DNA from 2 places in the Vibrio sp. TBV020 genome. Region 2 is predicted to be linked to the other one. Evidence: predicted binding sites of a transcription regulator. Region 2 holds the regulator's gene; the other holds the start of a gene.
The links. Region 2 encodes CRP, which controls carbon source genes, mostly activating them, when cyclic AMP is high. Its sites were predicted from a motif close to TGTGANNNNNNTCACA; they were not measured.

Region 1 (7,588 bases), 2.1 Mb from region 2:
TTAACATCTCTGCCCCCCCAAGCTTCTACATAGGTCCCTGACTTATCGATCAGAAACGTTGGCTCGGGCATTGATTCAAACACGACATGCATTAAGTCCGGATTATTGGTAATTTCTGCTGAAAAAATGGACTTCACCGTGTGCACTCCTGTGACCTTAAAACGCGTCTTATGTACAGTTTAGTCCCTAGAAGAAAAATAAGAATATTCTTATCTCTCAAAATAGAACACCGAGCGGAAAAGGTGGTGTGGATATGAGAGGGCAAGGAAACTCAATGTTCGCTTACTGATTCAGGCCCTAATCATTGTCGCGATTTTGGACTGTTTTCTAACGTGATAGGCAGCACCTATTGTAAAAATTGTTGATTTCCATTTAGTAAAATCAAGAAATTAGACAACAATTACAATATACGCAGCGTGGCTGGCACGTTAAGGAGACAAAAATGGAATCATTAAAAGTTAAAGACTACATGACACTACAAGCGGTTACATTTACGCCTGAAATGTCATTAAGTGCCGCATTAGACAAGGTGATGAACTCAAAATATTTGGGTGGCCCGGTAATCAATGAACAGCGAGAAGTGATTGGTTTTTTATCTGGCCAAGATTTGCTCGATAAATTGATTAAAGTGAGTTACTACTGCCAAGACACCCATATTGTCTCAGACTGTATGCATAGTGAAGTCCTGTCAGTAACGTCAGAGACATCCATCATTGAATTAGCCGATATGATGAAGGTCGGTAAGCCTAAAGTGTACCCGGTTATTGATGCTGGCAAGTTAGTCGGAATTATAACTCGGCGTGATGTTTTACGTGCTATCGGTAAAAATATCGAAGACTGCTTTAAACATCCGGTGTAAAGTAAAGATAAGATTGAGAGTAAGAGGTGCCATGGTGCACCTCTTATTTTTTCTGTGTCCAAGAATTAGGAGAGAACCATGCCCGACCAAAGCGCCAAATTTGTAGAAGGCTCTACAATGAGACATATTCTCGTGATGTCGGGAGCAGGCTCCGTTGGCTTGATGGCTCTGTTCGTGGTCGACTTAATCGACATGCTGTTTATTAGTATGTTGGGGCAAGTTGAACTGGCGGCTGCTGTTGGTTTTGCGGGTACACTGGTTTTCTTTTCGACCTCTATTTCGATAGGCACTTCGATAGCGATGGGTGCGCTGGTGTCGAAAGCGATAGGGGCTAAACAACAACAGCATGCGAAACAGCTTGCTACAAGTATTATGTTTACCGCCGTTGCCATCAGTATTTTGGTGTCGGGTATCATGTTTACCTATATCCCAGAACTGTTAGAGGCGATTGGCGCTCAAGGTGTCGCGGCAGAGCGTGCGGAAGCGTATTTAAGAATTATCCTTCCAAGTGCACCAGTCATTGCGGTTGCTATGGCCGCGGGGGCAGGGCTTCGTGCCGCTGGGGATGCTAAGCGTTCTATGTGGGCAACGCTTGCCGGTGGTATCGTCAATGCGATTTTAGACCCGATCTTCATTTTTGGTTTTGGTTGGAATGTTGAAGGTGCTGCACTGGCGTCAGTATTTGCTCGTTTTACGGTGTTATTCTTTTCACTTTACCCGCTTATCAAAGTTCACAAGCTGGTGGCGCGCTTTGATTACTCTGTTTGGGTGAGTAATTTAAAGGTGATTTTGGCCATTGCTATCCCTGCAATCATTACGAATATTGCGACGCCAATTGGCAATGCGATTGTCACTTCTTCGATTGCGCAATTTGGAGAGAACTTTGTCGCTGGTTTTGCGGTAATCGGTCGTTTAACGCCAGTCTGTTTTGCTGTCATCTTTGCTTTGTCTGGGGCTGTTGGTCCGATTATCGGTCAAAATTATGGTGCAGAGCGAATAGACCGCGTGAAAGAAACGCTCAACAACTCATTGATCGTCACAACCCTGTATACCCTAGTGGTATGTGTCATTCTGTATTTTGCTCAAGACTTAATAGTGAGTATGTTCAGTTTACAAGGTGACGCTCAGATTATAGTTGCGGCATTTTGTACTTATGTTGCAATCAGCTTTATCTTTAATGGCGCACAGTTTGTTGCGAATACCTCGTTCAATAACTTGGGTAAGCCGTTATATTCAACGGCACTTAATCTTGGTAAAGCAACCCTAGGGACATTGCCGTTCGTTCATTTTGGAGCGTTGTGGTTTGGTGCGTTAGGCGTACTCTACGGACAGGCTGTCGGGACGGTAGTATTTGGCATCATTGCTATTATTGTTTTGCGCAAACATATCTCTGATCTGATGGCTGGTTCGTGTACAGAACAAATGGAAGCGGATCCATCGATCACGAGCGTGAACAGCCAACCATTCTGTAGTCACGATGCCGTATTGATTGATGATGTAGCCTCCACGGCTGAAGTATTGGAAGAATCTGCAGAAAAAGTTTGACCTTGGAGTAGACTCCAAGGTTTAAACTTAATGTGTACAATGAATGGAGATAAACATATGTGCACAAAACACCAAGCATGCCGCTCAGAGAAAATCGCGGTTAATCCTTCGCAAGTAGGCTCATGTTCAAGTCCGAAAATAACGACGATTCAAATGGCGGATGTAAGCACGACAGAATCTAGCTGCTGTAGCTCGAATAGTTGCAGTAGCGGGTCGGACCCAGCAGATGAAGAAAGTGAGTCCGGAAGTTCTTCCGCTCGTTTCACTCAAAGTTGGAAAATTAACGGGATGGATTGTCCATCTTGTGCTAGAAAAATTGAAACTGCTGTCAATCGTGTCGAAGGTGTCTTAGAAGCTAAGGTCCTATTTGCGACAGAAAAGTTAGTAATCAAATCAGATAATTCTGGCGTTGCTCAGTTGGTTGAGCAAACCATTCTAGATACTGGTTTCACGTTCGCAAATCCCGCCGAATCGAATCAAAAAGAAAAACCTAAAGGCTGGAAGGCTGTTATCAAACAAAACAGTCAAGTTCTCGCAATAGCCTCTGCAATGGCCGTCGCGGCGGCAATGAAACCTGCATTCCCTCAAGTCAGTGAATGGCTATTCCTAATTACTTGTTTAGCGGGTCTCTACCCAATTGGCAAAAAAGCAATCAGTTTAGCTCGCTCAGGTACTCCGTTTGCGATTGAAACTTTGATGAGTGTTGCTGCAATTGGTGCACTGTATCTCGGTGAGACAGTTGAAGCAGCGATGGTGTTGCTACTGTTTTTGATAGGTGAGCAGCTAGAAGCTTTTGCAGCATCAAGAGCACGCAGTGGCGTACAAGCATTAATGGAGCTGGTCCCTGAAACGGCGACTAAGATAGTCGATGGTCAGCGTATTGAAGTGTCGGCTAGTGAATTACAACCAGGTGATGTGATTGAAGTTTCGCCTGGCGCTCGTTTACCAGCAGATGGCAAGTTAACGGATGCTCTAGCAAGTTTTGATGAAAGTGCGCTAACCGGAGAGTCGATCCCTGTGGAACGCTACGAAGGTGAGTCAGTGATGGCGGGTGCGGTAGCGGTTGATAAAGTGGTTCGCTTTACCATTACTTCTAAGCAAGGTGAAAACGCCATTGATCGAATTCTTCACTTAATTGAAGAGGCAGAGTCCCGCAAAGCGCCACTAGAACGATTCCTAGATAAGTTTAGCCGTTGGTATACACCGCTGATGATGCTGGTTTCTCTTTTGGTCATCATTACACCTCCACTACTGTTTGCTCAACCTTGGGAAACGTGGGTATATCGTGGTCTCGCACTTCTATTGATTGCATGTCCTTGTGCACTGGTGATCTCCACACCTGCGGCAATCACCTCAGGCTTAGCGGCGGCAGCTCGTCGTGGCGCTTTGATTAAAGGCGGTGCAGCTCTAGAACAGTTAGGTAATGTTGAGACCATTGCTTTCGACAAAACCGGCACATTGACGAAAGGCAAACCGGAAGTGACGGATGTGATCGTATTTTCGGGTTGGACGCAAGAGTCATTGTTAGCCAAAGTAGCAGCGATTGAAGTTGGTTCGAGCCACCCTCTAGCGGTATCTGTCGTCAATAAAGCTAAACAAATCGGCATTGAGATCAGTGAAGCTCAAGATAAGCAAGCTTTAGTGGGGAGTGGTGTACGTGGTTTAGTTGAAGGGGTTGAATATCAAGTCTCAGCGCCAAGTAAGCTTGAGATTGACCTCGACGAAACGCTGAAGCATCAAATTGAGCAACTGGAAAATCAAGGTAAAACCGTTGTCGTCGCGATCGAGGGCCAAACTACACCTATTGGTTTGATCGCATGGCAAGATACTTTGCGTGAAGATTCGGCTCAGGCAGTCAAAGCACTCAAAGACTTGGGGATTCATTCGATCATGTTAACAGGCGATAACCCACGTAGTGCGCAGGCTATCAGCTCAATGATTGATATTGACTTTAAAGCAAGCCTACTACCGCAAGATAAAGTGACTTATGTGGAACAGCTGTCTGCGCAAGGCAATGTTGCTATGGTTGGAGATGGTATTAATGATGCACCGGCAATGAAAGCGTCAAGTATTGGTATCGCGATGGGAGGCGGCACCGATGTAGCGCTTGAAACGGCTGATGCTGCAATTACTCACAACCGCCTACTAGAGCTTGCTGGCATGATTGAGCTTTCACGAGCAACGCTCAATAACATTCGCCAAAACATCGCATTGGCGCTCGGCTTAAAAGGTATTTTCTTGGTTACAAGTTTATTGGGAATTACTGGCTTGTGGGTTGCGGTACTGGCTGATAGTGGTGCCACGGCCATTGTTACCCTGAACGCGTTGAGGCTCCTTAAGTTCAAATCGAAGCTTGATTAAGCTATAGATTTATAGCGAAAGCTCTCTCAATGAAACAGCCCTTCATTTTTGATGTAAGGGCTGTTTTTTTATGCAATCAGGATCATTTGTTGCGACAAAATGTGATGTAAACCGTTTTTATGTGCAATGTAATTATTTGTTGCGATCTTATTTGTGATCACTGTCACTTCAAAGAAATCGGTGGTTAGTTAGAGTATCTCCTGTACCCGATAAATTTATAGAGCAAGCAGGCCCTAACTTACCGACTGACTTGCCATCATAAGGAGCGACCTATGTCTCAAGCTGTATTCCACCTTGGTGTTACTCAAGACGATCTTGCTGGTGCAACTCTGGCTATCATTCCAGGTGACCCGGCGCGTGTACAAAAAATTGCAGAGGAAATGGAGAACCCAGTCTTTCTAGCAAGTCACCGTGAATACACACTGTACCGTGCAGAGCTTGACGGCAAGCCTGTTGTTGTTTGTTCTACAGGTATTGGCGGTCCATCAACATCTATTGCTGTTGAAGAGTTAGCTCAGCTAGGTGTACGTACTTTCCTACGTGTTGGTACTACTGGTGCAATCCAGCCTCACGTAAATGTGGGTGATATGATTGTATCGACAGGTTCTGTTCGTCTTGATGGTGCAAGTCTACACTTTGCTCCAATGGAGTTCCCAGCAGTTGCAGATTTTGAAGTAGCAACAGCAATGAAAGCAGCAGTAGAAGAGTCTGGCGCGACAGTTCATATGGGTGTAACTGCTTCAAGTGATACTTTCTACCCAGGTCAAGAGCGTTACGATACATTCTCTGGTCGCGTTGTTAAGCGTTTCCAAGGTTCTATGCAAGAGTGGCAAGACATGGGCGTACTTAACTTTGAGATGGAATCAGCAACGCTACTAACCATGTGTGCAAGTTCTGGTCTAAAAGCGGGTTGTGTTGCGGGTGTTATCATTAACCGTACACAGAAAGAGATCCCAGATCACTCAACACTAAAAGAGACAGAAGCGCGCTCTATCAAAGTGGTTGTAGAAGCAGCACGTAAAATGCTTTAAGAATTATACCAACCAGAATAAATATGTGGTCATTCTTGCTGGTTAAAATCGCTGATAGCATCGTTATAGATTTTGTAGGTAGGTCAACTAGCTAGCTGCAATCTATGCCTTGCTCTAAGCAATTTTTCCTGCGCAATTATTTGATCACCTACTTATCCCGATTGGTATTAGTGCTCTAGCTAGCACTATCTAAATAGAAAAAACCTCAATCTTGGCTGACCAGATTGAGGTTTTTTGCATTTTAATAGGTGGGAACAGCGTTAAGCCACAAATTCTTCTGAATCTGGGCGGTTAGTGAATTGAACGCCATTTAAGAAATCACATAGCAACTGATCTTCACACGCTTTGTAGTTCTTGTTGTTTGGTTTGCGGAAGTAAGCACCGATTTCATACTTGCTCAGGCTAATTCCAACCACTTCTAGTACATCTAGTACGTCTTCAGCTTTCATATTCAGTGCAATGCGTAGCTTCATGAAAATCATGTTGTTAGTCAGTGCTTGCTCTGGTTTTGGTTGCTCGCCTTCTTTCTTGCCACGCTTTAAATTAATGAAGCCGTTAAGGAAGATCGCCAGATCTTTGTCTTTCATTTTTGAAAATGACTTCTCACCTTCGTCTTTCAACCAGTTGCCCACCTGATCATGAGCTACAGGCGTATCTGCTTGCTCGAAAGCTTTGATAATTTGAGCATTTTTAAGGTTTAGTGCGTGCTGAATACGACGCAAGATTTCATTGTTAGTCACAGATTGAGCTCTTTAGTGGAGGATAGGTGTTAGTGCTCGGGACTTTAGCAGAGATATGGGGTAGGAGATAGAAATAATCTCGCTTTAGAAGGTAAGTTTCAAAAGGGAGGGATAGGGATAAAGTGATGAGTTTATCAATACCCGAGTTGAATATTTGATTCTAGCAACCAAGGCTCTATTATATCGGCTACTGTTCCGAAGGAGATCTATCCCATGAAGAAAATGATTACATTAGGCGCAATCATCGCAGCCTTTACATCATCTGCATTTGCTCAAGAGCCTGTTGAGTTTCAGAAAATTCCAGAGATCATGGCAAAGTTTGAAAGTTCACAGCTATTTCGCAAGAAAACACCGACGCTCGGTCGTTTGCCTGCAGAAGAAGAACTTGGCACTCAGTTCCCAACTTATGTCTCTGATGGGCAAGGTGGCTACTCACTAGAGACAAATAATGTCATGACCGATACGGTAGTAGTTGCCTCAATGCCGACCCCAATTGTGGGAGAAGTTTACAATCAATGGTTAGTGCCAAAAGAGACGTGGGCTAAGACTTATGGTGAATTGCCAACTTCAACTGAGTTCAAACCTTTTAAGCGAATCAAAACAATCAAAGCAGTTAAGATTGATGATGAGATGCTTAACTTAATGGGCAGTGAAGATGGTAAAACAGCCATCATTAAAGTGAGCTGGGATGTAAATGGCATGAAAGTTTACAAAGATGGTTATCTCGCTGACTATGAGTATGGTATTGCGCCAGAAGAAATGGCTCAAAACTACGAACTAGCGAAATAATTAATAACGGGCACAGTAGGTGCCCGTTATTATTTCAAGGCTTCTAATTCTTTAACTGTAAGCCACTTTTGGTAAAGGGAGATATAAGCTCTCGGCCATATCAGACAACATTTGATCATAAACTTGCGCGATGACCGCAGAAATGTCACTGGTAATGCGATACAACTCTTCATTACTGATCTCTAAAGATTCAGATGAGGAAAGCTCAGTTAGCTGGTGAATCGCATCAATGCTCACTGGAGAGGCTACAGAAAGCGGACTAA
Region 2 (7,588 bases):
GTATGGAAAAAGTATTACCCGCTCAGCTTGATAATCCATTTAGCTTCCAATTCCGTGACCCTGATGCACTACCTAATCCAATCATTATGATGGACGAAGTTTCGGCGGGTTATGATGACAACTTAATTCTTGAGAAGATTCGTCTTAACCTGGTACCGGGTAGCCGCATTGGTCTACTTGGTCGTAACGGCGCGGGTAAGTCGACACTAATTAAGCTGCTATCACGTGAGCTTAATCCTCAAGGTGGCGATCTTACCTATTCACAAGGTGTCAAAATTGGTTACTTTGCTCAGCACCAATTGGAAACACTGCATCCTGAAGAAACACCACTGCAGCACATGATGCAGATAGCACCTGATAAAAATGAGCTAGAACTACGTAACTACTTAGGCAGTTTTGGTTTCCAAGGTGATAAAGCGCTTGAAAAGGTAGCGCCTTTCTCTGGTGGTGAAAAAGCGCGTCTGGTTCTCGCGTTAATTGTGTGGCAAAAACCAAACTTGCTACTACTCGATGAGCCAACCAACCACTTGGATTTGGACATGCGCCAAGCTCTAACTTTGGCATTGCAAACCTTCGAAGGGGCGATGGTGATCGTTTCGCACGACCGCTACCTACTTAGAGCCACAACGGATGATCTTTACCTTGTTCACGACCGCCAAGTTGCACCATTCGACGGTGATTTAAACGACTACTATAAATGGCTGACGGATCAACAGAAGGCAGAGCGAAAAGAAGCTCAAGCTGCGCAACCTGCAAAGGATAGCACCAACAGTGCCGCCGCGAAAAAAGATCAAAAACGCCGTGAAGCAGAGTTCCGCAAGCAAACGGCTCCAATTCGCAAAAACCTGACAAAGCTTGAAGAAAAAATGGATAAGTTGGGCGCTGCATTAGCCGATGCTGAAACGCAATTGTCTGACAACTCCCTTTATGAAGCCGAAAATAAAGCTAAACTTAATGAAGTATTGGCTGTTCAGGCTAACAGCAAAGGTGAACTAGAAGATGTCGAAATGGAGTGGATGTCTCTCCAAGAAGAACTAGAACAGATGGAACAGGAGTTCAATAGCCTATGAGTTCAAAGCACGTCGAAATTTCTTTAACCCTTGAACGCTTATGGCAATTCAGTTTGCAATATTACAGCGTGCGAGAGGTAAAAGCGGCGTGCTTGAATCTTCAGAATCAATTCAAAGGTAACGTGAACTTATTACTGCTGCTCAAATGGTTAGACGAGCAGCAGATCTGCTTCAGAGAACAAGACTGGCATCGAGTTGAAGAGTGCTTAGGGCGCTCCGAAGCATTACTACTCAATTACAGAGAGTTCAGGCGCAAACTGAAACTCCATGTCAGCGACACGCTTTATCGAGAATCTCTTCAGTTTGAACTCCAGCTAGAAAAACAGCAGCAATCTGACTTGGTTGACTGCATTAATAGCATCCCACTGACTCTCAATCATAGCGAACCCTTAACGCTGCGCTATTGCCGCCAGTTAGGTGGAGAACAACTCTACTCTGCATTTGCGGAGCCTATCGACAACATCGCAAACCTATAGAGATCCTCTATGACTCAATTTGTTGCTGCTAAAGGACTAACAAACCCACATCTTCAAACTCTTGCACCGCGCTTTATTCGCAAAAAAGCGCTATTTGAACCTGTGTGGCAAACACTCGATACCCCTGATGGGGACTTTCTCGATATTGCATGGAGCGAAGACATCAATCAAAGCAACCAAGACGAGGCAAAGACTGATAAGCCAATTTTTGTGTTGTTCCACGGGTTAGAAGGCTGCTTCTATAGCCCATATGCCAACGGTCTAATGAATGCTTTTGCCAAACAAGGTTGGCTATCGGTCATGATGCATTTTCGTGGTTGTAGTGGCAAACCAAATAAACTGGCTCGCGCTTATCATTCAGGTGAAGTCGAAGATGCGCGATTCTTCTTGGAATACCTCAATCAATTATTCCCTAACCAAACCAAAGTCGCGGTAGGTATCTCATTAGGTGGCAATATGTTGGCCAACTATTTAGCCAAATATAGTGAAGAGCCCTTACTTGATGCTGCCACCATTGTCTCTGCGCCACTCGATCTTTCTGCTTGTTCAGAACGAATCGAGCAAGGCTTTTCAAAACTCTACAAGAGCTATCTGCTCACCTCGCTAAAAAAGAGCGCACTGCAAAAACAACATCTGCTGAAAGGCGAGTTAGGCCTGAGCTATCACAGCATCAAACGAGTCACGAGATTGTATGAGTTTGATGATTTGATTACCGCTCCCCTGCACGGTTTCAAAGATGCAGAGGATTACTACCATAAATGCTCTGGGATTCATCGCTTAAAAGAGATCACTCTTCCAACCCAGATCATTCATGCTAAAGACGATCCTTTTATGACCGATGCGGTGATCCCCAAATATGTCTTGCCGGATAACATCGACTACCGCCTTTTCGAGCAAGGTGGACACGTCGGTTTTGTCACTGGTAGTGCAATAAAGCCCCGTTTTTGGTTAGAAGAAGCGTTGCCCGCCTACTATGAAAGTCTGGCAGTTTCGGCATAATACCCAGCGTCTACAACGAACATAAAATCTAGAGGTATTTATGATTGTTCCTTGGCAACAAATTGACCCGGACACACTGGATAACTTAATCAAAGAATTCGTCCTACGCGAAGGCACTGACTATGGTGCTATCGAGGTCTCGCTACAAAGTAAAATCGACCAAATCAAGAAGCAGCTTGAGTCCGGTGAAGCAGTCGTTGTTTTCTCTGAATTGCATGAAACGGTCGATATCCAACTCAAAAATAAATTTTAGAGAACCGCATACAGTGACGCCCCATTAAAGCGTGTTATAGTGGGCGTCGATTACAGGAACGTATTCTCAGACAAGGTTTGTCATGTCAGCAAAACACCCAATTATTGCCGTTACTGGTTCTTCCGGTGCCGGAACTACCACTACCTCTGAAGCTTTCCGCAAGATGTTCAACATGATGAACGTCAAACCTGCATGGGTTGAGGGCGATAGTTTTCACCGCTTCACCCGTCCAGAAATGGATGTAGAGATCCGTAAAGCTCGAGAACAAGGCCGCCACATTAGCTATTTTGGTCCACAGGCGAATGACTTTGGTGGGTTAGCTGAGTTCTTCCGTAAATATGGACAAGAAGGTATAGGCCAAGTTCGTCGCTATCTACACACCTTTGACGAAGCCGTCCCTTACAATCAAATGCCAGGTACATTTACTCCTTGGCAAGACTTACCAGAAAACTCAGATGTACTATTCTACGAAGGTCTTCATGGTGGCGTAGTCGATGGTGATGTCAACGTAGCTCAACATGTCGATTTTCTGATTGGCATGGTACCCATCGTAAACCTTGAATGGATTCAAAAGTTCGTACGCGATACCCGTGATAGAGGCCATTCTCGTGAAGCGGTAATGGACTCCATTGTTCGCTCAATGGATGATTACCTAAACTACATCACACCGCAGTTTTCTCGTACTCATATTAACTTTCAGCGCGTACCAACCGTCGATACTTCTAACCCACTTAATGCGAAAGGAATCCCTAGCTTAGATGAGAGCTTTGTCGTGATCCGCTTGCGTGGTATCAAGAATGTCGATTTCCCATATTTACTCGCAATGATTGATGGTTCGTTTATGTCCCGTCATAACACCATTGTTGTCCCTGGTGGCAAGATGAGTTTTGCGATGGAATTAATCGTACGCCCTATTCTTCAACAACTCATCGAAACCGGGAAAATTGGCTAATACTCATGGCTAGAACGCGATTACTTTTCATACCGTGATCATGTGCACAGTTTTGCGTAGTAAATACACCGCTTGACCCGATTAAAATCAAGAAATCGTTTTCGAAAAAGGATACTATTTCTTACCGAAACACAAGATAGCTTGCAGCATTTGTAAAGTGCTCTTATCCTAGTAAGCCTATTTAAGGCTTTGCTAAAACATGGAAAGCGACAAGCGTACCCTGCAGAGGAAGTGAGATATTATGGTTCTAGGTAAACCTCAAACCGACCCAACATTAGAGTGGTTCCTTTCACACTGTCATATTCATAAGTACCCATCAAAAAGCACGCTAATTCACGCGGGCGAAAAAGCTGAGACGTTGTACTACATCGTTAAAGGCTCTGTTGCGGTTCTTATCAAGGACGAAGAAGGTAAGGAAATGATCCTTTCTTACCTAAACCAAGGTGATTTCATCGGTGAGCTTGGTCTATTCGAAGAAGATCAAGAGCGTACTGCTTGGGTTCGTGCTAAATCTCCTTGTGAAGTAGCGGAAATCTCTTTCAAGAAATTCCGTCAGCTAATCCAAGTTAACCCAGACATCCTAATGCGCCTTTCTGCGCAAATGGCAAGCCGCCTACAAGTGACTAGCCAAAAAGTGGGTGACCTAGCATTCCTAGACGTTACTGGCCGTATCGCTCAAACGCTACTAAACCTAGCGAAGCAACCTGATGCGATGACTCACCCAGACGGCATGCAAATCAAGATCACTCGTCAAGAGATCGGTCAGATTGTTGGCTGTTCACGTGAGACAGTAGGTCGTATCCTGAAGATGCTAGAAGAGCAGAACCTAATTTCTGCACACGGTAAAACTATCGTGGTATACGGTACTCGTTAATCCCAATTAACGTTTAAAAAATTTAAAAGCCACCAATGGAGACATTGGTGGCTTTTTTGTTTATTTGCGTCATCCCCGAGAAGGAGGGACGACTGAGTTGGGGATCTCTGCAAGCAAGAAAGCCAACCGATGAAGATTCCCTACTCCCTCCTGCGTCGGTCTATGGAATGACGTCTATCTCCCTAGGGGCAAAGCCGTTTTCACTTCTGCTTTTTATCCGTTGGTACTTTCAAAAATCTTATCTGCAGATGCTGCTACAAATCCTGGGTACAACTCACCATTCGCCATTGGGTAGCGCTTAGCAAATTCATAAAAACCACCAGGAATGATTTCCGTTCCTTCAGCAAATGACACTGCGACTTTGTCAGCCATAGTAGAAGATTGCTCTAGCAATACATCTGGAGAGCCTTTCACTTCACCGCCCGATTCATTGATAGTGAAACCAGCTTGGCGAAGATGATCATTAACACCTTTCACTTCATCAAAGGCGTTCAATTGATTCACACTCACAGTAAAGTGGTTCGCACCGTAACCATGTGCTGCGAGCCAAGAAGCGTATTCACTCTCTTTCGCTAGCGTTTGGAAATCTTGATAACTCAACTCCCATAAACGGCCACCCCACAGGAAGTCAGCACCTTTTAGATCATGGGTGTCCAATTGCTCTACAAGCTTGGCAACGATCGCCTGAAGCTCGTCAGAACACTCATTCACTTTAAGCTCACTGATAAACACTTTAGGTTGTTTAGGATCAGGATGTTCAAAATGCTTAGCCACCAGCTTCTTGCTTTCAAACTCATAATCACCACATGGTTTATAGCCAGCATCCAAGAAAGGCTGAGCCAGTGTTGCAATACCTAATGGCTCAATATTAAAGGTTCGCAGAGCAATATGGTCATTGATGAGAGCCTCATCTTCTTGTAGAAGTTGATGCACTTTTTCAGCAGAAGGACACAAGCGTTGAATATAGTCCGTCCATAACTGTTGGAATAAAACATCTGGCGTCATAACGCCTCCTTGTATGGGGTTGTTTACGTTATAGAGTTAGGTCGTTGTTATCGTTATTCGTTTAATTTTTGGTATAAAAGAGGCTACCAAACCGACTTGTCCAGATAATCAGTTTGATAGCCTTCAACCTGTGACGTTAAAACCTCCCTGCTCAGGGAGGAAGAAGGGAATTCCCTTAATTTAGGTTCTTACTGACCTAATATTTTTATAGCTCTACCCCTGGGCTCAAGGTCGCAGGAAGAATCGTTTCTCCGCCTTCCATCGATGCCATTGGGTAAGCACAGTAGTCTGCTGCATAGTAAGCACTTGGTCGTAAGTTGCCCGACGCACCAGGACCACCAAATGGTGCATCACCACTTGCGCCCGTTAGCTGACGGTTACGGTTCACGATACCCGCTCGGATATGGTCAACAAAATATTCCCACTCGCCATCGTCAGTAGAAACTAGACCAGCGGATAAGCCAAAACGTGTATCGTTTGCTAGCTCGACTGCTTTTTCTAAACCTTGGTAACGAACGACTTGCAGCAATGGACCGAAGTACTCTTCATCAGGCAATTCAGCAATCGCTGTCACATCGATAATGCCAGGCGTCACAAATGCTGCTTCACCTGCCTGTGCTTCAATCAAACTCTGACCACCCAGTTTTTGCAGATTGGATTGTGCTGCAAGGATAAAGTCAGCCGCAGCTTTAGAGATCTGCGGTCCCATGAATGGCGCAGGTTCAGCGAATGGCTGATCAACACGAATCTTGTTCGTCGCTTCTACTAGCTTGCTTACTAGTAGGTCACCTTTCTCACCGACTGGAACATACAGACGACGAGCACAAGTACAACGTTGACCGGCACTGATAAATGCCGATTGGATAATGGTGTAGACCGTTGCATCGACTTCACCGTAGTTTTCAGAGATAACCATTGGGTTATTACCACCCATCTCTAGTGCCAACATTTTACCCGGTTGGCCTGCAAACTGTTTGTGAAGGATATGACCTGTATTCGCACTACCTGTGAATAGCACACCATCAAGCCCCTTAGAATCAGCCAGTGCGATACCTGTTTCTTTCGCACCTTGTACAAGGTTGATTACCCCTTTAGGTAGACCAACCTGATCCCACAGCTTCATCGCGAACTCACCCGTTAACGGGGTTTGCTCTGATGGTTTGAATACTACGGTATTACCAGCAAGAAGCGCCGGAACAATGTGACCATTTGGCAAGTGACCAGGGAAGTTATATGGACCAAATACTGCCATTACACCCAGAGGTCGGTGGCGAAGTACAATCTGGTTACCTGCAGCTTCTCTCTGCGCTTCACCAGTACGGTCATGGTAAGCACGGATAGAAATCGCAATTTTGCCAGCCATAGCGGCCGCTTCAGTGCGCGTTTCCCAAATCGGCTTACCAGTTTCTTTAGCGATGATTTCAGCAATTTGCTCGCTGTTCTCTTTCACTTTCTCAGCAAAAGCTAGAACAATCGCTTCGCGTTCAGCAAAGCTCATTTTCTTCCAGCCAACAAATGCGCTACGCGCTGCTGATACGGCCTGTTCAACTTGATCTGGCGTCGCACTTTCACCCTGCCAGATGACTTCATTGTTGTATGGGCTTTGTGAGTTCATTGCCTCACCTTGACCTTTCACCCATTCACCAGCAATCCAATGTGTCATAACTTGTTCCTTCATAATATCAAGCTTACTGAGCCAACATGCGAACGTAGTCGCCTTCATTCAACTTCAATGCATCTGCTACTTCTGGCGACAAAATCACTGACTCAGTGGCATGGTCGTATGCCGCTTTTGCTGCGGTCGCTCGGAAGTCTTCGAACGAAGTGTTCGAAATGAGGTAGTCCTGAGAACTGGTATGTTCTGCGACTGTCACCTTAGCGCGAATCGAATGACGCACAGATTCAATATTGCGCACGTCACACTCTACCGTCGGGCCACCATCAAAAATGTCGACGTAG

Region 1: the regulator CRP is predicted to act here: its motif matches at 4,918-4,933, upstream of udp (uridine phosphorylase).

The regions. Positions count from the first base shown of each region.
Region 1 covers NZ_JBEEAQ010000003.1:2,590,651-2,598,238, reverse strand. Annotated here, with positions in the region: gene AAFX28_RS19745 (diguanylate cyclase domain-containing protein) at 1-137, opposite strand, end outside; gene AAFX28_RS19740 (CBS domain-containing protein) at 443-859, shown strand; gene AAFX28_RS19735 (MATE family efflux transporter) at 938-2,404, shown strand; gene AAFX28_RS19730 (zinc/cadmium/mercury/lead-transporting ATPase) at 2,462-4,765, shown strand; gene udp (uridine phosphorylase) at 5,038-5,796, shown strand; gene AAFX28_RS19720 (DUF1456 family protein) at 6,057-6,536, opposite strand; gene AAFX28_RS19715 (hypothetical protein) at 6,750-7,325, shown strand; gene AAFX28_RS19710 (hypothetical protein) at 7,377-7,588, opposite strand, start outside.
Region 2 covers NZ_JBEEAQ010000003.1:445,734-453,321, reverse strand. Annotated here, with positions in the region: gene AAFX28_RS10010 (ABC transporter ATP-binding protein) at 1-1,070, shown strand, start outside; gene AAFX28_RS10005 (TIGR02444 family protein) at 1,067-1,546, shown strand; gene AAFX28_RS10000 (hydrolase) at 1,556-2,545, shown strand; gene AAFX28_RS09995 (YheU family protein) at 2,586-2,798, shown strand; gene AAFX28_RS09990 (phosphoribulokinase) at 2,881-3,750, shown strand; gene crp (cAMP-activated global transcriptional regulator CRP) at 3,992-4,624, shown strand; gene AAFX28_RS09980 (DUF1338 domain-containing protein) at 4,838-5,629, opposite strand; gene astD (succinylglutamate-semialdehyde dehydrogenase) at 5,835-7,292, opposite strand; gene astA (arginine N-succinyltransferase) at 7,318-7,588, opposite strand, start outside.